4 regions of the Mesobacillus stamsii genome follow, and region 2 is predicted to be linked to each of the others. Evidence: riboswitches for the same ligand, from Rfam matches in the RefSeq annotation. Region 2 holds a riboswitch; each other region holds the start of a gene.
The links. Region 2 has a riboswitch for cobalamin ahead of J2S25_RS10935 (anaerobic ribonucleoside triphosphate reductase). Riboswitches for the same ligand answer to the same signal wherever they lie in the genome.
Positions count from the first base shown of each region.

Region 1: another riboswitch for cobalamin. It lies ahead of J2S25_RS07400 (ABC transporter substrate-binding protein); the one in region 2 lies ahead of J2S25_RS10935 (anaerobic ribonucleoside triphosphate reductase).
Region 3: another riboswitch for cobalamin. It lies ahead of metE (5-methyltetrahydropteroyltriglutamate--homocysteine S-methyltransferase); the one in region 2 lies ahead of J2S25_RS10935 (anaerobic ribonucleoside triphosphate reductase).
Region 4: another riboswitch for cobalamin. It lies ahead of J2S25_RS14675 (acyl-CoA thioesterase); the one in region 2 lies ahead of J2S25_RS10935 (anaerobic ribonucleoside triphosphate reductase).

Region 1 is NZ_JAUSUN010000006.1:182,314-187,792, forward strand. Features, by position in the region: gene cobD (threonine-phosphate decarboxylase CobD) at 1-586, opposite strand, end outside; gene cbiB (adenosylcobinamide-phosphate synthase CbiB) at 543-1,526, opposite strand; gene J2S25_RS07395 (adenosylcobinamide amidohydrolase) at 1,523-2,239, opposite strand; gene J2S25_RS07400 (ABC transporter substrate-binding protein) at 2,283-3,257, opposite strand; cobalamin riboswitch at 3,412-3,610, opposite strand; gene J2S25_RS07405 (DUF2515 family protein) at 3,727-4,872, opposite strand; gene shc (squalene--hopene cyclase) at 4,989-5,479, shown strand, end outside.
Region 2 is NZ_JAUSUN010000011.1:97,808-103,286, forward strand. Features, by position in the region: gene J2S25_RS10925 (QueT transporter family protein) at 1-330, shown strand, start outside; gene J2S25_RS10930 (MBL fold metallo-hydrolase) at 369-1,493, opposite strand; cobalamin riboswitch at 1,839-2,017, shown strand; gene J2S25_RS10935 (anaerobic ribonucleoside triphosphate reductase) at 2,223-4,085, shown strand; gene nrdG (anaerobic ribonucleoside-triphosphate reductase activating protein) at 4,082-4,576, shown strand; gene J2S25_RS10945 (3-oxoacyl-ACP reductase) at 4,744-5,479, opposite strand, start outside.
Region 3 is NZ_JAUSUN010000002.1:176,529-182,007, reverse strand. Features, by position in the region: gene J2S25_RS02335 (ABC transporter substrate-binding protein) at 1-27, shown strand, start outside; gene J2S25_RS02330 (glycerophosphodiester phosphodiesterase) at 103-855, shown strand; gene J2S25_RS02325 (glycerophosphodiester phosphodiesterase) at 884-1,801, shown strand; cobalamin riboswitch at 2,135-2,325, shown strand; gene metE (5-methyltetrahydropteroyltriglutamate--homocysteine S-methyltransferase) at 2,484-4,811, shown strand; gene J2S25_RS02315 (PTS transporter subunit EIIC) at 5,228-5,479, shown strand, end outside.
Region 4 is NZ_JAUSUN010000020.1:64,270-69,748, forward strand. Features, by position in the region: gene J2S25_RS14660 (nucleotidyltransferase family protein) at 1-29, opposite strand, end outside; gene J2S25_RS14665 (ribonucleotide-diphosphate reductase subunit beta) at 191-1,228, opposite strand; gene J2S25_RS14670 (ribonucleoside-diphosphate reductase subunit alpha) at 1,247-3,478, opposite strand; gene J2S25_RS14675 (acyl-CoA thioesterase) at 3,456-3,965, opposite strand; cobalamin riboswitch at 4,129-4,313, opposite strand; gene sstT (serine/threonine transporter SstT) at 4,431-5,479, opposite strand, start outside.

The DNA.
Region 1 (5,479 bases), on a different contig from region 2:
AAATAGATTCATATTCTTCGAGGAAGTCGAAAAATGCCTCATCGACAATTAGCAAGCAATGCAGCCTTGTGCACTCCTCTAGCAAATGAAGAATGATCGATTTAGGATAGTAGGCACCTGTTGGATTATTAGGATTGCATAGAAATAAGGCAGCTGCTTTCTGGAGCTTGTCACTTACATTGTCCTCGATCCAGGCCCCGTCAGCTGGCAGCTGGTGATACTCAATTTGGCAGCCATTCCCCCTGCATGCTTCTTCGTATTCTGAAAAAGCAGGCTGGACAATCACCACCTGTTTCCCTGCAAGCATCCGGCCAATCAGGGAAATAATTTCAGCGGCTCCATTTCCGAGAAGCACCTGATTTTCCTGCAATCCTTCGCGATCGGCTAGCTTTCTTTTTAAAAATGTCCCGTTTGGGTCGGGATACTCATGAACCGATTCTAGGAGTTCGCCCCAATTTTCTTTTACCAAAGGAGGTGGTCCCAGTGGATTTATATTGGCGCTGAAATCCAGCTTTTCCTTTGGAATGGTCAGGTTCATTTCTTCATATAAATAATGTGGATTGGCACCATGAGATGGCCACTTCAAAGACAATTCCCCCAAGCCACAGCACTGCTAAAAAGAGCGGAACAGTCGCTGTTACAATTTTGTTTGCTGCTACCATATGATTTTTCTCAAGAGGGACAAGTTCTTCGCCCATCGTGGCGCGTTTCGATACGATCCCTTTATAATAATTGATGCCTCCAAGCTGGATCCCCATGATCGCAGCCACAGCGGCCTCTCCCCAACCGCTGTTCGGACTTGGGTGCTTTCTGGCGTCGCGCCTAACCATTTTCCAGGCAGACATTCTAGTAGTGTACATCGGGCGGTTCATTATGATCATACAAAGAGAAGTTAACCGGCTTGGTAGCCAGTTCACCAAATCATCCAGTTTTGCCGATGCCCAGCCAAATTCAAGATACTTCTCGTTTTTATAACCAACCATCGAATCACAAGTATTGATTGCCCGGTATATAAGCGCAAACGGGGCTCCTCCAATGGCCGCCCAGAAAAGCGGAGCAGTAATGCCATCGCTCGTGTTTTCAGCAACCGTTTCAACGGCCGCTCGGACTATTTCTGGCTCATCAAGCCGTTCTGTATCGCGGCCAACAATCCAAGAAAGCTTTTCTCTTGCCTCTTCAAGATTGTTAGTAACAAGTGGATCATAAACCGATAGACTAGCTTCCTTGAGACTTTTTTGGGCAATCGCGGTAGAAATCAGCATCGCTTCCATGAAAATGCCCGCTGCTGGATGGATGTAGTAAAAAATGGAAGTAACCAAGATGGCAATGCCCCCTACAATCAGCAGAACAACGATCACCATTGCCGTGCCTTTTGCCTTTTTGCCGCTGCCCCTATTCATTATGCGGTCCAATTTGTAAATAAGTGTGCCCATCCATTTCACCGGATGCGGCCAGTCCGGCGGATCCCCCACAAACCAATCAAGGAGGACAGCAAATGTTACGGCGATAAGATGATGGACGATCACTTCTTCCCCCTTTTCTGGCTGCTCCTAATTGCTTCGACTGTACATTCATAGACACCTTTGCCAATGATTTGTCCAAGAGGAGTTATCGTGCCGGCATATTCCAGCTTTTGCCCACGCTGGGAAGAGGCGATGAGAATGCTGTCAGTTGAAGTACCTGTTGCCACGGTCCCTGACAAGGAGTCCCTTATCTCCAAATCATGCAGCGCCTTTGTTTTTGCTTCTGTTGCTGTGATAATACTTTGGATGAACGCTTCTTCGGTCAGTTCACCGCTTATGTAAATCCAGGTATTGATCGTTCCAGGTGATGAGTCATTGGAATAATACTCCCTGCTTCTCGAGGCATCCACCGCATTTCCCACACCTGCTGTTATAACGAAAAACACTGAAAACCCTTCTTCTTGATATTGCTTATAACATACATCTTCTGTCCTCACGGCAGTCATCATCCCCACCGTTTCCTTCGGCTCTATTCCCTGTTTCTTCAAATATTGGCTCATTTCTTCCCGATGGTCCCTGCAATTATAATCCTTGTTCACATGGCGGTTCACGAAGCTGCTGTACCAGCCCGTTCCCGCGCCAACAACTCCCGAAGAAATAGTTCTTAATGGAATAGGAGATTTCAAGACAATGAAATCTCCTGTCACTTCAAGATGGCTTGAGCCTATTTCCACTGCTGCTGCCTCGTCTGAGCCATTTGTAGGAAGCAATACCATTTCTGGCACAGCCTCCTTTAAATGTGAAAAAGGGCTCAACTTTTTAGTTAAAAACATCTGGGTAAACCGCTTTTGCAAGCTCTTCTAACCCTTCTGTCAGTCTCGGCCCTGTTCGCGTCACCTTGTCTGAATGTACATCAACTACGCGATTTTCTTTGACCGCGGTAATATTCTCCCAGCCTTTGCGGCTTGTTACATTTTTAACTGGCTCAGGTGTATAGTAACCGTGGGTGGTAATAATCACATCTGGATTTCTTTTTATAATTGTCTCTGAATCCAGCTTAGGCCATCCCTCTTCGGTAACGGTATTCTCTGCATTTATGATCTGCAGCATTTCATCAATGAATGTATTTTTCCCAGCTGCATAAACCTCCGGCGCCGGAGATACTTCTACAAATACTGACTTGCGATCTTCCTCTTTTATTGCTTGTGCTTTTGTTTGAATCTCTTCCGTTTTATTCTTCATGTCCGCAATCATCGCATCCGCTTTTTCCTTTTGGCCGGATGCTGTTCCCAGCATGCTGATCGATTCATATACTTGATCGAAAGTTGTCGCATCATTCACGACAAGTACGGTAATGCCCGCATCTCTAAGCTGCTGCAATCCAGCTTCCGATGTATGGGCACTTGAAGCATGGGCAAGAACCAAATCAGGCTTCAAAGAAATGATTTTCTCGACATTAAACTCCATGCCGCCAACTTTCTCTTTCTCCGCCACTTGTTCAGGGAAATTATCAAAATCAGAAACTCCAACAATCTGTTCCTCCAGACCCAACCCGTATGCAATTTCTGTATTGCTTGGAATCAGGGAAACAATTTTTTCCGGTTTTGATTCTATTGTTACATCTTGTCCTGTTCCGTCTGTGATCACTACAGGGAAAGTCACTTCTGCCTGCGGGGCTGTTTCTGCAGTGTTTGTGTTTTCTTGTTTCGTCTTATCCGCATTGTCGCTGCCACATCCAGCTAGCGACCCAATCAACAGCAATAAAGCAAATAGGAACGCGTTCCACTTTTTCATCCTTCATTCCTCCAAATTATCTTTTAAAGTACCAATTTTTTTTAAAAAACCGTCTATAAACCTAAAAAAACACCCCCATTATTCCATGGAGATGTTTGTGCCGGTTTGTCTATTAAGACAGAATCGTTCTCAAACACCTCCTATCCTCGTAGGTTGTGAAGCAAAGAATCTGGCAGGTCTCCTGGCTTCTGGTCATTGCAAATCAAGCGCCTTCCCATACAAAAAGTACAGTGGCAACATGCTTGAAGCTCCCAGTTACAGTGGCGGGACCGCGTTGGAATTTCACCAACCTTCCCTATTAAGTCTCTAAACTAGAAATGCGTTTAGAAAACACCAAATCTTTATGTATTTAATTTTCCGTTGGTATATATTATACACAATTTTTGTCGAAAAAAGTGTCAATTTGAGACGAAATGACTAAAAGTTTTTTCCCAGCGAATGAATCCTACTAATCTCACCCAGACTCTTCTCATAAGCTTTGTTCATCTTCCCGCAAAAGAATCGCTTCCTTCGTCATAACCGCCAGTTCTATTTTTTCAATGGTTTTGCAGTAATGATGAAAAATATCTCCATCACAATGATCCTTTCTTTGAAAATAATCCAGTACACGCCAATCCTCAAACCAATCCCCGTTCTCTGCCTCTTCTTGAGGAATATTCGGCCAGGCGTATTTTAAAGACGGGCTGTACAGCCGCTCGGCACCTTTCCTTAACTCGCAATTTTTGACGCGCCGCTTATAAAGGGAGCGAGGAAAAGATTCGTTTACATCATTAAATACATCTGGCCAATAATCTTTTCGCGAGCCCGTGTGTGGGTGCTCATCGGCCCATTTCAAAACTCCTGACAAAATCTTTTCCTGCTGAAAAAGCAGCGAATACAATTTTTTTCCGAATAAAATTCTCTCGTGAAGCGAAGTGAAATACCGTAAGGCTGCGCCAGCAAGGGATGCTTTCTCCGTGTCATTCCCAGCTGCATAAGGAAAAATAGTGTTATTAAGGTTCAAGAAATCATACATTTTAAAGCTGACCGTTCCTGTAACGATTTTTTGATAATGCTGATTTTGAATCAATCTTTTTTCCAAGTAGTTTTGTTCATTAATCACCATTGCAATCGCTAAGCTAGTTTTGTCGCCACTATTCCAAAAATAATCCCACATCGTCTCCATAAAGGTAGAAATACCAAAATAGCGCAAAAGGTAAAACATTTCTTTCTTGACCTTGACACTCAAGTCATAAATCAAAAATTGGGGAAATACATCCTGAAAAATCAACCAACTACCTCGTTCCAAAAATGCAAAAAAATCTTCCTGCTCTCGTTCAGGCAAAAGCTTTGTTAACAGCTCCCCTTTTAAATCGGTCATATTCCATCCAACGTTACGGGAAACCATATGTCCAAGCAATGCCCAGTGTATTTCAGGATGCTGATGGTAAAAATCAAAGTACGCTTGCGTCCGCGTGCTATTGTTTTGGTTGAGTTGTCTCGTCTGTTCTTTTATCACTTGGATTCTACTTTTATCTTTTTGTGATAAACAGGGGAGTTCCCCAGAAGTCTTCTTGTTTGCCTTGTTCTTTAAGTCTTTTTTAATATCTGAGAAAGAGTTCAGCAAAAACGGCATCATCCTTCATATGAATTCATTTTTAGTGGATCAGTTATTCCTATCAAAGGAATGCATATTCATTTTGCACAAGGAATATGAATACAAAGATGAATATTTGGGAGAGGACGGATTAAATGAATCATCGGGTAAATAAGGAAATGAATAGAATCGTGAAGCAGTTAATCCGGGACCAATCAAAGGATGGTGCCTGGCGTTATCCATTTGAGACCGGGATCGCAACGGATTGCAGTATGATTATCTTATTACGGACATTAGAGATAGAGGATGAAGCGTTCATAAAAGAGTTGGTGGAAAGGATAGCTGGAGAACAACAGGAGGATGGGTCATGGAAGCTGTTTCATGATCAGAAAAACGGAAATCTGACATCCACTGTGGAAGCTTACTATGCCCTTCTTTATTCTGGGTATCGAGATCGAAAAGACAAGGATATTCAAGCAGCCAGGCGATTTATTTTAGCCAATGGAGGGGCTGGGGAAGTCCACCAGTTTTTGAAAATCATGTTGGCGCTAACAGGACAGTGTGAATGGCCGCATTTCCCAATTAATATTGAGGTAATGCTGATCCCGGATACCTTTCCGATCAATCTTTTTGACCTTTCCGTATA
Region 2 (5,479 bases):
ATTGTATTAGGCGTGTTTTTAACAAACCTGCTCTTTTCCCCGATGGTCGCCTATGACCTTGTGTTTGGAGTTGGCCAGTCAGTAATTTCTTTATTGGTTACGATCTTATCCGCTAAATACATTAAAAGTATTATCGGGCGAATGATTGTAAACACAGTGTTATTCACCTTCACGATGTTCCTGATTGCGATTGAATTGAATCTCGCATTCCAGCTGCCGTTCTGGTTCACATGGCTAACAACAGCCGCGGGTGAATTTATCGTAATGGCTATCGGTATTCCCGTAATGCTCGCAATCCATAAACGAGTAAATCTCGAGAAGTTGATATAAGGAAAGAAACCGCACGGATTTAATCCATGCGGTTTTTATTACGTTTCATCATTAAAAACTCTATAGGATTCTGTCCTCCACCAGGCAAGGTCCGGAAACTGGTCTTCACCTACGATGACGGTTTCCCCAATTCTCGGAGTCGCAATCTCGACTCCAGATTCCTCTGCAGCCCGGACTGCCCGTTCAATTGGATCATGCCAGGCATGGAGCGACAGAGTAAATGCCCCCCAATGTACCGGAAGAAGAAGCTTTCCTTTCACATCCTGATGTGCCTGTACCGTTTCTTCAGGAAGCATATGAATATCTGCCCAGCGTACGTCATATTGGCCGCATTCCATCAGCGTCAGGTCAAACGGGCCATATTTCTCGCCAATCTCTTTAAAATGCGAACCATAACCGCCATCGCCACTGAAATATATTTTTGTATCCCGGGCAATGATGACCCAAGAACACCAAAGCGTTGAGTTACGGTCGGCAAGTCCGCGGCCAGAAAAATGGCGAGCCGGGGTGCACGCGAGCTTAAGGCCTTCGAAAGTATATTCATTCCACCAATCGTGTTCACTGATCTTCTCTTCTGGAATTCCCCATCTTGCCAAATGGCTTCCAACACCGAGAGGAGTGATGAACTGTTTTACCTTTTCTTTCATATTCATGATTGAACCATAATCAAGATGATCATAATGGTCATGCGACAGTACCACAGCATCGATTGCTGGCAGATCCTCGATTTTGAAAGGAAGCTTTCTGCTGTACCGCTGGTTTTTGATTGGAAACGGTGTTGGCGCTTTCCCAAACATTGGATCAAACAGAATCGTTTTCCCCTCTACCTCAAGCATGAAAGCCGAGTGACCAAACCAGGTAACTCTTGCTGAATTAGAACGATCTATTCCTGGAGAATAGGGTACGATCGAAAGGGGAGTCCGAGGTTTTCTTTCGACCTTACTTTTTAAAAATTCCCTTATCATGGAAAGCATCGACCCAAAACTCGTATCCCACTCGTTTCTGTTCAGATTAATGAATTTCCCCTTTTGATATTGCGGAGACTGTGCGAATAATTCCATCTTCTCTTTTGACTGCTTTCCGCCAAAAGTCGGATGAATCTTCACAACCGCATACCCAAGTCCAATAATCCCGATAAAAATAAATAGTATATAGATGATCATGTTTTTATATAGCACCCTATTTCTTGAATTATGAAGGAGACAAAAAAGTTTTTTCTCGATTTCAATATCACCGTAGAACCTGTCCTTCCCTTATTCCTTTATTATTCCATAATTTTATTGATAAGGAAATCTAAACAGCTTACTCCCTTTTCCACTTTATAACGATGATAATACTTTTGAAACATCTTTCCCCGTTTGCCAACTCGAAAACGTTTGATTAAAAGTTGTTTTCCTCTCAAAAGATTTGACGTTACCTCCGTAAATCCTTGAATTATTTTCTGAGTATATGATAGATTTACTTTTTATTAGAAAAATGATAAACTTGATTTCTCTACAACAATATATGGTGTTTAGTTATATATAGGTACTACTATATGTAGTTTAATAGGGAAGTTAGGTGCAATTCCGACGCTGTCCCCGCAACTGTAAAGCTGACGATGATTCAATGCCACTATGCAATCGCATGGGAAGGGAATCGGAGAATGAAGCTAAGCCAGGAGACCTGCCTATATAAAACAAATTTAAACATTTCTTCGGGGAGTAAGAAATGGAGACGATTCACTTTCTTAAATTCTGAACGTTTCCATTTTATGCTGCCTATTACTGAATAGGCAGCTTTTTTATATTAAGGAAAGAAGGGGTTACATGAAACTTTACGATTTAAAAATTCGATAATATTTAGAAAAAATCAAGTATAAGTGATAATAGTTATTTAGGAGGAGAAAAAGAATGGAAACAAAGCAAAACCCTTTAAATCTATTAGAAGTATTCAAGGAAATTACAGGCAGTAAGAATCAAGACTTAATACAAGAAAACGCAAATGTCGATGGCAAAAGCCCTATGGGAATGATGGGACTCTTTGCCTCTACTAGTGCAAAGTTTTACGCAATTGAACATATATTATCTAAAGAAGTAAAACTAGCTTATGAGGATGGTTATATACATATTCATGACTTGGATTATTATGTAACTGGAACAACAACATGCGTTCAAATCGCATTAGGAAAAGTATTAAAAAATGGCTTTGATACTGGTCATGGACATATGCGCGAACCAAAAAGCATTGTTTCTGCCATGGCATTAGTCTCTATTATTTTTCAATCTAATCAAAATCAACAACACGGTGGTCAAGCTATGAGTAACTTCGATTTTGATTTAGCCCCTTATGTATATAAGACGTACAAGAAAAATGTTCAATTATTAGAAGACGTTCAAGCCGGCTGTGACATTGAAGAAAAAGCATGGGAACTAACAGATCGAGAGGTTTATCAGGCTTGTGAAGCGTTTATTCATAATAGTAATTCCATGCATAGTCGGGGTGGTGGGCAAGTCCCTTTTATTAGTATTAATTATGGGTTAGATACTTCAAGGGAGGGTAGAATGCTTGTTAGGAATATGCTCCTTGCTACTCAAAAAGGATTAGGGAGTGGCGAAACACCGATTTTCCCAATTCAAATTTTTAAAGTAAAAGATGGTATTAATCTTAATCAAGGTGATGCCAATTACGATCTATTCAGATTGTCACTTCAAACAACAGCAAAACGACTTTTTCCAAATTATGTATTTGTGGATGCTCCTTTTAATTTACCCTACTATAAAGAAGACGACCCTGAAACTCATATTGCAACAATGGGTTGTAGAACAAGAGTATTAGCCAATGTGAATGGTAAGTCCACTCCGGTGGGCAGAGGAAACCTATCGTTCACTTCTATTAACCTGCCCTTAATTGCGTTAGAAAGTGATGGCTTAGAAGAATTTTTCAAGAAGCTAGAGCATTATGTGGACTTAGCAAGTCAACAATTATTTGAAAGATTCTTATATCAATCGAACAAGACACCTGTAAATTTCAAATTCTTATATGGTCAAGGCATTTGGAGGGATTCAGAAAAACTAAATAAAGATGCCTCTCTAAAAGAGGTTCTTCGTCAAGGTACATTGTCCGTTGGGTATGTTGGTTTAGCTGAGGCATTAGTTGCCCTGACAGGGAAACATCATGGGGAAAGCGATGATGCTCAGGAACTAGGGTTAAAAATTGTTTCTTTTATGAAGGAAAAGATGGACCATTTTACAGAGATGACAAAATTAAATTATACCTTGCTAGCAACACCTGCTGAATCCTATGCAGGCAAAGCTTTAAGACTTGCTCGCAAAAAGCATGGGATCATAAAAGGAGTAACAGACAAGGAATGGTTTACGAATAGTAATCATGTTCCAGTTGAGTATAGGATTAATGCAATCAATAAAATTAAGAAGGAAGCACCTTATCATGCTTTAACAAACGCCGGTCACATTACATATATTGAATTAACTGAAGATGCTTCAAAGAATATTGATGCTCTAGAAACTTATGTTGTTGCTATGAAAGAAAATGGGATTGGTTATGGCAGTTTTAATGTACCAGTTGATCGCTGCCTTCAATGCGGGTTCAATGGTGTAATTTATAATGAGTGCCCTAAGTGTAATAATTACGAGGAACATAACATTGAACGCATAAGAAGAATAACTGGATACTTGGTAGGAAGCATGGACAAATGGAACAGTTCAAAATGGAATGAAGAAAAAAACAGAGTAAAACATGGGTATCAGAAATGAGAATTATGAAAATCGACACTGATTCAACAGATAATGGAAACGGTATTCGTACTGTCATTTATGTCTCAGGTTGTATACATTATTGTGAGGGATGTCATAATCCCTCCTCTTGGAATGTAAACCATGGGATGCAGTTCCGTATAAATGAATTAATAGACATTATCGAAGAAAATACTATCTCAGATGTAACAATAAGTGGTGGAGATAGTCTTACTTTTCAATATGAGGATACGTTGAGGCTAGTTAAGGAAATAAAAGCGCAAACAAACAAGAATATATGGTTATATACTGGTTATATATTTGAAGAGTTGCCTGAGACTAAAAAAGAGATATTACCTTATCTTGATGTAATTGTTGATGGGCGGTTTGAAGTAGCAAAAAAGGACTTACGCATCTTATTCAGAGGTTCGTCCAATCAACGAATTATCGATGTACAAAGAAGTTTAGAGGATGGTACTACGATTCTTTGGAAAGACGGCCAATACAACTAAAGAACTTTTAAACCTTATCCATCTATTGGGATTTAAAGGGTGGGTTCCATATTTTCAGAAAATGGTAGACTACCCCTTTGAATGAAAAGCGAATTATACAACAAAAGGAACACGAAAAAATTTAAGCCGCAAGCTTATTTATGCTAGCGGCTAGTGATTTGTTAGAGCTACCTCATCACTAATCCACCATCTATGTTTAAACATTGTCCGGTTATAAACGACGAACCTTCAGAAGCAAGAAAAACAACGGCGTTAGCAATGTCGTCAGGAGTTGCCAAACGTCTCATTGGCGTCAGCTGAATAATTGATTCGCGAACATCTTCCGTTGTTTCCACGCTAGAATCCGTTGGGTAAGTAAGCCCAGGAGAAACTGCATTCACAGTAATCCCGAAAGAGCCAAGGTCAGCTGCTAATGATCGGGTAAAGCCTAATAGTGCCATCTTAGCAGTAGTATAGTCATGATACGGAATGACAGGGAAATCGATTAAATTACTGACAATATTGATTAGTCTTCCAGACATTTGTTCTTTCATAAAAGGCATTGCTGATTGACATATGTTGTAAGCTCCTTTAACACTGCCATCCAATTGCTGTTGGTAGTCGTCCCAATTCGTTTCCCACGCTGTTTTCCTTGTTTTCGGATTAAACGTATAATGGCTTAAGGCATTGTTGACAACTATATCAATCCCGCCAAAACTGTCTGCCAATTTCGCTACCATTGCTTGCACTTGTTCTGGGTTTCGGACATCTGCCTGAAAGGCTTCTGCCTGACCGGAAAATGTTTTAATTTCGTTAACTACGTTTTCTGCTAGCTGTTGATTTTTAAAAAAATTCACGCCAACAAATGCCCCTTCTCTAGCCAACTTCTTCGCTATCGCTGCTCCGATACCCCTGCTTGCACCT
Region 3 (5,479 bases), on a different contig from region 2:
CAGGCGAACAAAGCAAGAGGAAACTAACCGATCATTGGAAAAAGGAAAAGGTGTGGGCAGCCATGCTTTTTCTTTTTTATCATAAAAGGAAAAGGTGATCACATGACGAAGATTTATGGCCATCGCGGAGCAAAAGGCAGCTACCCTGAAAATACCTTGCTTAGTTTTAAAAAAGCAATCGACCAAGGTGTGGAAGGAATCGAATTAGATGTCCACTTGACACTAGATGGAGAAGTGGTCGTCATCCATGATGAAACACTAGACCGGACGACAAATGGAACAGGCTGGATTAAAGATCAGACATTATCCGAAATAAAACAAGTTAGTGCGGGAAGTCGGTTTGTTCTATTACCAGACTACGAGGAAGAGTGGGATTCGGAAACGGTGCCTACTTTGCAGGAAGTACTGGAGTTAATGGCCCCCTATCCTACGGAGCTAAATATTGAGTTAAAAACGTATGCGGTGGTTTATGAGGGCATAGAAGAAAAAGTGCATTCGATCGTGAAAAAGTATGGCAACAATCGAAAAGTTGTGTATTCTTCCTTCCATTTGCCGTCGTTAATGCGAATGAAAAAAGTAGCTCCCGACGCGAATATTGCCTGGTTAGTCAATAATAAAATTTCTTTTCCAATCGATCATATGAACATGCTGGACCTCGAGGCTTTGCATGTTCATAAAAAAATGGTATTGCCCCCTCCTGAGGAGTATCAAATCGGTGCAAGGGAATTATATGATAAAATACGCGTTTGGACGGTAAACGATCCAGCGGAAATTGGCCAACTGTTAGACGTACAAGTCCAAGCGATTATTACCGATTTTCCCGAAAGAGCGATTGCGATAAGAAATAAGCGTTAACACTTAACAAACACGAAGGATGTTTATCATGAAGAACCTAATGCTAGCTGGTCTTGCTTGTCTTGTTTTTTTGATACCGATAGCGGTTCCCTGGGCGATTCATGCATTGGCGTCAAGGCAAAACAATGTTAACCAAGCCCCGATTATTGTAACTGTTTCGGTAATTGCCCATCGCGGTGCGTCCGCGTATGGGCCGGAACATACATTGCCAGCCTATAAACAGGCCATTCAAATGAAAGCAGATTATGTAGAGATCGACTTGCAAATGACAAAGGACGGCCAATTAATCGCGATGCACGATGAAACACTCGCTAGAACTACGAACGTTAAACAAATATATCCACATCGCGCTCCATGGCGAGTAAAAGATTTTACTTTAAAAGAAATCCAGCGTTTAGATGCTGGCGCTTGGTTCAATCAGGCAAACCCGAAGCTAGCTCAAAAAGACTACCTAGGTCAGCCAGTACCAACATTAGACGAAGCGATTAAATTTGTAAAACAGCAGGCTGACGGGAAAGTAAGCCTTTATATAGAAACAAAAGCTCCAAATATCTATCCTGGAATGGAAGAAAAATTGATCAATATTTTAAAAAGCAACGAAATCCTCGACGATCCCAACCTCATTATCGAATCATTCAGTGAGGACAGCCTGCGCAAGCTAAAATCAATCGTACCACAAGTCAAGCTTATTCAACTCTACACAGCAAAAATGCTAAAAGGCAAAGATCCATCCCAAGAATTCAAGCGAATCTCCGATTATGCCTATGGAATCGGACCAAGCAAAGAGCTGGTAACACCCCAATTCATCCAAAATGCCCATCAGAACAAGCTCGTCGTTCACCCATGGACCATCAATACCCAAAAAGAAATGACAACCCTCCTCTCCCAAGGAGTCGACGGCCAATTCACAAACACTCCAGATAAGTTAGTTGGATTAATTAAGTGAAGTTCGGACAGGTTTAGCAGGAAAAGAGGAAAAGTAGTCCGAACTGGGGCGAAGTTCGGACAGGTTTCGGCGAAAAAGAGGAAAAGTAGTCCGAACTAGAGCCAAGTTCGGACAGGTTTAGCAGGAAAAGGGGAAAAGTAGTCCGAACTAGGGCGAACTTCGGACAGGTTTTGAAGGAAAAGAGGAAATGCCAGCAATTTGAATTTTTCACCATCTATATATTAGAACAAAGAGTAATCTTTTGACACCAGCCTCTTCTCATGCTAGTATTTTTATTAAATTTAAAAAATTTTTAATATTTGTTTACAGTTTTCTGTTTTTTTATCGAGAACTGTATCTCTGTTTGCTTCAGGTGCTGAGCAGCTTTGCTGTTTAGTTAAAAGGGAAGACCGGTGAGAAGCCGGCGCGGTCCCGCCACTGTATTGGGGAGCGACTTATCGTTAAGCCACTGTTTCGCTAGAAATGGGAAGGGATAAGGAGCGGTGAACCAGAGCCAGGAGACCTGCCTGTTGTACGCACTTTACTCTACGGGTGTATAGAGCAAGTGAAATACGCAGAGTTGAGAGGGATTCTCTCTCAGCTTTAATTAACGATGCGCATTGATCTCTCTTTTCCCCAAAAAAGAGGGATTTTTTTCGTTGTTTCACCTATTTTTTTAAAACAAAACGAGGAGTGTTTCACATTGAAAAACGTAATTAGTACAAATTTAGGTTACCCGCGGATCGGGGAGCATCGTGAATGGAAAAAGGCGCTTGAACACTTTTGGTCGGGCAAGATGGAAAAAGAAACTTTTTTGCTGCAAATGCAAGAGTTTCGTTTGGATCATCTTAAAAAGCAGTTGGATCAAGGGATTGATCTAATTCCTGTTGGCGACTTTAGCATGTATGATCATGTGCTCGATACCGCAATGATGTTTGGCCTTGTACCAGAACGGTTTGAATACAAAGGAGGCAAAGTGCCACTCGAAACCTATTTTGACATTGCCCGAGGAAATCGTTCTGCAGTTGCATCAGAAATGACTAAATGGTTTAACACCAATTACCATTATATCGTCCCTGAGTTAAATCAACGAAATCCAGCATTTGTGGAAAATCGTCCGCTTCATTTTTATCAAGAAGCAAAACAAAAACTCGGGATCAATGGGAAACCCGTTATTCTCGGTCCGGTGACGTTCGTAAAACTGGCCAAAGGGTACGATCAACAAGAATTAAAGGATATGGTGGAGCTTTTTACCCCTCTGTATGCCCAGATGCTAGGTGAATTAGAAGCGGCTGGAGTGGAGTGGGTTCAAATCGATGAACCGATATTGTGCACTACCCTATCTGCCGAAGAAATTCATTTGTTGAAAGAAACATACGAGACACTAACCAAAGCGGCTCCAAAAATAAAAATGATTTTACAGACGTATTTTGACCATCTTGATTATTTTGAAGAAATTACAAGTCTTCCTGTGCACGGAATTGGCTTAGATTTTGTCCATGATGATGGGCAAAACTTGAAAGCATTAAATACGTTCGGCTTCCCTCAGGACAAAATGCTTGCAGCAGGTGTGATTGATGGGCGAAATGTGTGGCGAGCAAATATAGAAGAACGAATCACCCTTCTTGAAAAAATTGCTGCAGCAGCAAAGTGTGAACAGTTGATGATTCAGCCAGCTTCAAGCCTCTTGCATGTACCAATAACTGTGAATAATGAAACTGAATTAACGCCCACTCTCAAAAATGCCCTTTCGTTTGCAGATGAAAAACTGCAGGAAGTTGCTCTTCTTTCAAAAGGAGTAAAAGAGGGAAAAGCAGCAATTGAGAAAGATATCAAAGCCAGTAAAGCTGCAATTGAGACGTTGAATGGTTCTCCTGAACGAAACAATACAAAAGTCCAGCTTGCTACTGCCAATCTAGAAGCAATGAACGCCGAGCGCCAAGCTCCTTTTGAAAGCCGCAGCAAACTGCAGGAGTCCGCTTTTCAGTTGCCCATTTTGCCGACAACCACCATTGGCAGCTTCCCGCAGACACAGGAAATCAGAAAGCAACGGTTAAAATGGCGTAAAAAAGAGCTGACCACGGAACAATATGAAGATTTTATCAAAGCTGAAATCAAAAAGTGGATTGAAATTCAAGAAAAGTTAGGACTGGATGTTTTTGTCCATGGAGAATTTGAACGTACCGACATGGTCGAATATTTTGGCGAGAAATTAGGCGGCTTTCAATTTACGAAATTTGGCTGGGTGCAGTCATATGGTTCCAGATGCGTCAAACCACCGCTCATTTTTGGGGATGTAGCATTTTTGGCTCCGATGACGCTGAAAGAGTCCGTTTATGCCCAATCGTTAACTTCGAAGCCTGTAAAAGGCATGTTGACAGGTCCGATCACCATCCTGAACTGGTCCTTTGTACGCGATGATCTTTCCCGGTTTACCGTTGCTAACCAGATCGCGCTTGCATTAAGAGAAGAAATTAACATTCTCGAAAAGAATGGAATCCAGATGATTCAAGTAGACGAACCGGCGCTTCGCGAGGGCTTGCCATTAAAAAAAGAAAAATGGGACAACTACTTAAATGCAGCTGTTCACGCCTTTAAGCTGGCAGTCTCCACAGTAAAAAATGAAACCCAGATCCACACTCATATGTGCTATTCCGATTTTGAGGAAATAATGGATGCCATCAACGCTTTAGATGCTGATGTAATTTCAATCGAAACGTCGCGAAGCCATGGAGAGCTTATCCAATCGTTCGAAGATACCACCTATGAAAAGGGAATTGGGCTCGGTGTTTATGATATTCATAGTAAACGAGTACCAACTATTGAGGAAATGTCCACCAACATTTCACGCGCCCTGAAAGTCCTCGATCCAAAACGATTCTGGATCAATCCAGACTGCGGGCTGAAAACAAGAGGAACCGAAGAAACCATCGAAGCACTTAAAATCATGATCGAAGCAGCAAAGGAAACGAGAGAGACAGTTGGGTATCCCGTCAAAGAAACAAATGCTTTTGTGAATGCAAAAGAGTAATCAATTTAGATGATGGTATGCAAGTGGGACTCTATCTTAAAACTTTTTTTGAATACTATACAATTCGTATACAGTCGATTCTGTTCCATGTTAGCTGGAAGCGCACTTCTACTATCTCAATCTGAAGTCATCTACTAACAAATAAGATGTAATTCTATTAAAAATTGATCGTCTCTCTATTTATAGAGATCGGTCTTTTTTTATGTTATCCACAATACCTTTTTTCAATAAATAAATTCCTCTCAAATAAATTTCCCTCCCCCCATTCATTTGTGTATTTGTACACGAAAATGTGTACAGTTATAACCTTTGTGTATCTATGCGAACTTACCTGAATACTATTGGAAACGTTTACAGTTATTTATATAATCTAAACATGATCGATCAAACAAAATATAAATAAGGAGGAAGCTAAAGTGAAAGGGTTTATGCAGAAACTAGGAAAATCGCTGATGATGCCAATATCTATTATAGCTGCAGCGGGTATCTTTTTAGGGTTGGCCGCGGTACTTCAAAACCCAAATATTGTCGGTGAAAGTTTTGTTCAAATCGAGACTGTTCAACAATTTCTGGGATTTGTTAGAAAGTTAGTTGGAACTTTATTTGGAAATTTACCGATCCTCTTTGCTGTATCTGTAGCCATCGGTTTAGCGAAGGATGAGAAAGCA
Region 4 (5,479 bases), on a different contig from region 2:
CGCTTTTCTTGAAGAACATCATATAACATAACGAATCCCTCACATTCTTCCTTACTATTAATACCATTATATCATGTCTTTTTATAAAAGTTCATTCTTTGGAGCAGGACATCTTTTTATGTATGCCTGTTTAAAAAGCGCGTTAATCCTTCTGGATCAACGCGCTTTTCTTTTGTTTTCGATGGCAGTCTTATAGTTCATCAAACCCATTCTCATCGGAGGTTTTCGTGTACTGTCTTGATTTTTGCTCAAAGAAGTCCGTTTTGCCAAGGTCCACTTCCTGATAGGCGATAATCCATCTTAATGGATTGGTTCGATGCCCTTCGAAGGGGGCAGTAAAGCCTAGTTGTTCTGCCCGTTTGTTTGCCATGAACTTGATATATGCTTCCACGTCTGACAAAAGTAGCCCGTCGATCTCGTTGCCGATAATGTATTCAGCCCACTCAGTCTCCAATCGTGCCGCTTTTTGGAAGGCTGTCGTTCCAAATTCTCTCAGTGATTCTGTGTCATATTCTGGATTTTCAAGGAGAATCTCTTTGAAAATTTTTTCAAATAACCCTACATGCAGCTGTTCGTCCCGGTTGATGTAGTTAATCATCGTGCTGGTGGCGACCATTTTCTGATTCCGCGCAAGGTTATAAAAGAAGGCGAAGCCCGAGTAGAAAAACAGGCCTTCGAGAATGACATCATAGATGATGGAATGCAACAAATTTCCTATGCTTGGATGTTCCGCGAACCCTTTATAGCCGTCCGTGATAAATTCATTCCGCTTGCGCAGGATCGGTTCTGTCCGCCAGTAGTCGAACACTTCCTCTTGCTTCGACTTGGATACGTTGCTTGATAACACGTAGCTGTAGGAATGGTTATGGATTACTTCCTGCTGTGCCAAAATGATCATTAATGCATTTAAACTGGAATCGGTGAGATAATCGGCAACTTTGCCAGCATAGTCTGTTTGAATGCTGTCAAGGAGTGCCAGCAGACCGATGATTTTCAAAAAAGCATCCTGTTCTTTTTCGGAAAGCATGGAAAATTGCTTGATATCCTTTGACATATTGATCTCAAAAGGAGTCCAGAAATTCCCCAGCATTCTCTTGTATTTTGGATAAGCCCAGGGGAAACGGACATCATCCCAATTCAATATATTGGAACTCTGGCCATTTAAAATGCCAGTTGAAGCATTGGGAGCTCCAACGTCTACAAGGTTTCTTTTCTTCAATTGCGTCATTGATTTTCATCCTTTCTTTTAACTATGGCAGCTCTCACATTCAGCAAACTCACTGCTGGAGGTGGAGCGGACGTAATACGTCGTTTTCAGTCCGGACTTCCATGCATCCATATGCAGCTCCAGCAGCGCTTTTGCCTTAATGTTGTTTGTGACGTAGAAATTAAACGAAATCCCCTGATCGATATGGCGCTGTCGGCGGGCATTCTGTCTGATGCTCCAATGCTGATCCACGTTATAGGCTGTCTTATAGAACCACATCGTTTCGGCCGATAAATCTGGTGCGGTCACAGGGATTTTATAATCCTTCTTCTCCTCGGAGTATTCCAACCTAAAAACCGGATCAATACTTGCTGTCGAACCAGCTAGAATCGAAGTGGAAGAATTTGGAGCTACCGCCATCAGATACCCATTTCTGATTCCATTCTGCTTTACTTCCTCAGCCAGGTTGTCCCAGCTGTCACCAATGTATTGTCTTTTTTTGAAAAATTGTCCTGTTGACCAGTCCGATCCTGCGAAATAAGGGTATGCCCCTTTTTCTTTTGCCAGCTCGAGACTTGCGCTGATAGTGAAAAAGGCAATCGTTTCATAGAGACGATCACAATACTCGACCGCTTCTTCACTTTCCCATTTAATCCCTTGAAGAGCCAGTAAATGATGCCACCCAAATGTACCCAGTCCGATTCCCCTGTAGTTCTGGTTGGTTATTTGCGCCTGGAGGACAGGAATTTCATTGATATTGATAACATTATCGAGCATCCTAACTTGGATGTTGATCACTCTCTCAAGTACATCATCTATCACGCTCTTTGCTAAAGAAATCGAGGATAAGTTGCAGACAACAAAGTCCCCCGGTTTTTTATAGATTACTATCTTTCCGTCCTGCACCGTTTCCTCTTCAAGGAGGGTAGGGCTCATATTCTGGGTGATTTCTGTGCAGAGATTGCTGCAGTAAATCATCCCTTTATGGTGATTTGCATTGAGCCTGTTGACCTGATCCCTGTAAAACATGTAGGGGGTGCCGGTTTCGAGCTGAGAAATCATGATAGATTTGAAGATTTCAATAGCAGGAACCACTTCGTGTGACAAACCAGATTGATGGACGCAAGCCCAATATTTTTCGCGAAAGGAGCCAGCCCCCTTCTCCTCATCAAAATGATCTTCAAGGGAAAATCCCATGACCCTCCTTACTTCATGAGGATCGAACAGATACCAGTCCCCACGGTTTTCCACCTGTTCCATAAATAAATCCGGGATACATATGCCTGAAAATAAATCATGCGTCCGCTGGCGCTCGTCTCCATTGTTCAGCTTGGCATCAAGGAATGAGAAGATGTCTTTATGCCACACATCGAGATAAACAGCAATCGCCCCTTGACGCTGTCCTAATTGATCAACCGAAACAGCGGTGTTATTCAGTTGTTTCATCCACGGAATGACTCCCGAACTGACCCCTTTAAAACCTTTGATATCACTGCCGCGACTTCTGATCTTTCCAAGGTAAACGCCAATTCCGCCCCCGTTTTTGCTTAAGGTGGAAATATCTGTATTCGAGTCGTAAATACTTCTTAAATCATCAGCAACTGTATCAATAAAGCAGCTCGATAACTGTCCATAGCTTTTGCCAGCGTTCGATAATGTCGGTGTGGCGACTGTCATATATAAATTGGAAAGCGCCCAGTAAGCCTCTTCCACTAATGGAATCCGCTTTTCCTTTGGTTCTTCAGCTAACAATGTCATCGCGATCATCATGAATCGCTCCTGTGGAAGTTCGGCAATATCACCATTTTGGGTGCGTGCCAGATACCTTTCCGCCAAGGTTAAAAGCCCTATATAGGTAAACAGCTTGTCTCTCTCTGGATCGATGACTTTTTCCAGGTGATCTATTTCGTCACGGGAGTAGGATGCTAACACTCGATTGTCATAAATCCCAATCTCTATTAAGCTATTGATCAACTCATAGAATGAACCGTAACCAGATTCTATTCTTCCATTTCGAAAATGGGCACTAAGTCTGTATAATTTTTTTAAATAAAACCCCGCAGCTACATATGTCCATTCAGGCTCGTCCCGGCTAATTCGTTCCACTGCGGTCAAAATCAACATGTTCTCGATCTGATCATCGGTCATATCCTTCACTTCAAGGGCTTGGTCCACCTTTGCTTTGAAAAATGGAAAGTCCAATTTAGGGAACGCAAACTCTATTTCTGCGATCAGTTTTGCTGCATTTTCATCCTTTGCTTGGATACTCATCGATTATCCCTCCAACTTGATTGCTTTTTCTTGCTTCCAGCCTGCGCTTCCTTCGCATATCGGCAGTATTGAACATCTCCCGTTCTTGATCGTTTTCTGGAATGACCCTTGCGACTGGCTCCGGTTTACCATTCTCATCCTTCGCGATCATCGTAAGAATTGACGTGGTCGTCAGCGTTCTCCTGCTTGTTTTCAAGTTTTCACTTTCCACTTTCACGAATACTTCCATTGATGTTCTGCCTGTTGAAATGACCACCGCTTCGAGTGTTAAAATATCGCCTACTACCGCGGCAGACAGAAAGTTAACCGAGTCAATCGAGGCGGTGACAACTGCCCTCCTGCTGTGTTTCATCGCGGCAATTGCGGCGATTTCATCAATATAGGACAGCACGGTTCCGCCAAAAATCGTGCCAAGATGGTTTGTATCTGGCGGCAGGACGAGCCTGTTCTGAAATGTCCTTGACACATTTGCTGATAATCCTTCCATGTCCGACCTCCTGTGTGTAAAAAATGCTCCCTGAAAAATAAGAAAAACCCATCTCGAAAGATGGGTTTAAGTAACGTTGATATCCTAACAGCTCATATAAAGCACCAAAAACAGCATGAGACTATCAATTTATCCCCGTATACCTTCCCTATTCCCGAAGAAGATAACACGAATAAATATGGCAGGTCTCCTGACTTGTGCATCACCCTATTTTAAGGCCTTCCCATCTATTTGTTAGACAGTGGTTCATCCTTATTTCGTCAGCACTTACAGTTGCGGGAACAGTTCTGGATTCACACCAGATTCCCTATTAAGTCTTATTCAGACACCATACTTATCGGCAATTTCAATATTTAGATGTAAAAATCTCTTACTAACACAATATATTGTGTTATATGAATTGATAGTAAATCATCTTACCTGCTTTTTCAACTATTTTTCACTATTCATTTGAATATTTGACAGTTAAGATGTCTTCTTGATGTTGATTACTTTTCCTTCTTGGCGCCATTTTCTGAATTCTACAGCAGCCGTAAAAAGAACGTCTGTCGATGAGTTAAGTGCCGTTTCAACAGAGTCTTGCACAACGCCAATGATAAAACCTACAGCAACCACTTGCATCGCGACATCATTTGGGATGCCAAATAAGCTGGCTGCGAGAGGGATCAGCAACAATGAGCCGCCAGCAACACCAGAAGCACCGGCTGCACTGATGGCAGCCATCACACTAAGAAGGATGGCGGTTGGAATATCCACTTGAATGCCAAGTGTATGGACAGCAGCCAGTGTCATCACGGAAATCGTTACAGCTGCTCCTGCCATATTAATCGTTGCGCCTAACGGAATCGAAACAGAGTAGGAGTCTTTATCCAGCCCTAATTCTTCACAAATTTTAATATTCACAGGGATATTAGAAGCTGAACTTCTTGTAAAGAAAGCGGTAATCCCGCTTTCTTTTAAGCATTTAAACACAAGCGGATATGGATTTTGCCTTATCATCGTGTACACGATAAGGGGATTGACGATAAGCGCAACGACCAGCATACAGCCTATTAAAACCGCAAGCAATTTTCCATAACCAAGCAAGGAACTAAGCCCGTTTGTCGTAATGGATTCAAATACTAGACCCATAATGCCAAGCGGAGCAAATTTTATAACCCAGGCGACAATCTTGGACATAGCATCGGCTAAATTGCCAATCACCACTTTTGTTGAATCTGCTGCACTTCTCAGAGCAAAACCGATCAGGACTGCCCAGGCTAAAATTCCGATATAATTAGCATTTATAAGAGCGTTAACCGGATTGTCAACAATATTGAGCAATAATGTTCTAAGAACCTCTACCACACTTCCTGGAGGCGTCATTCCTTCGGTGCCAGCTGTCAATTTTAAGCTTACCGGGAACAGGAAGCTAGCAATAACGGCGATAAGTCCCGCCAAGAACGTTCCCAAAAAATAGAGGAAAATAATCATTTTCATGTTTGTTTTCTGTCCGCGTTTATGCTGGGCAATCG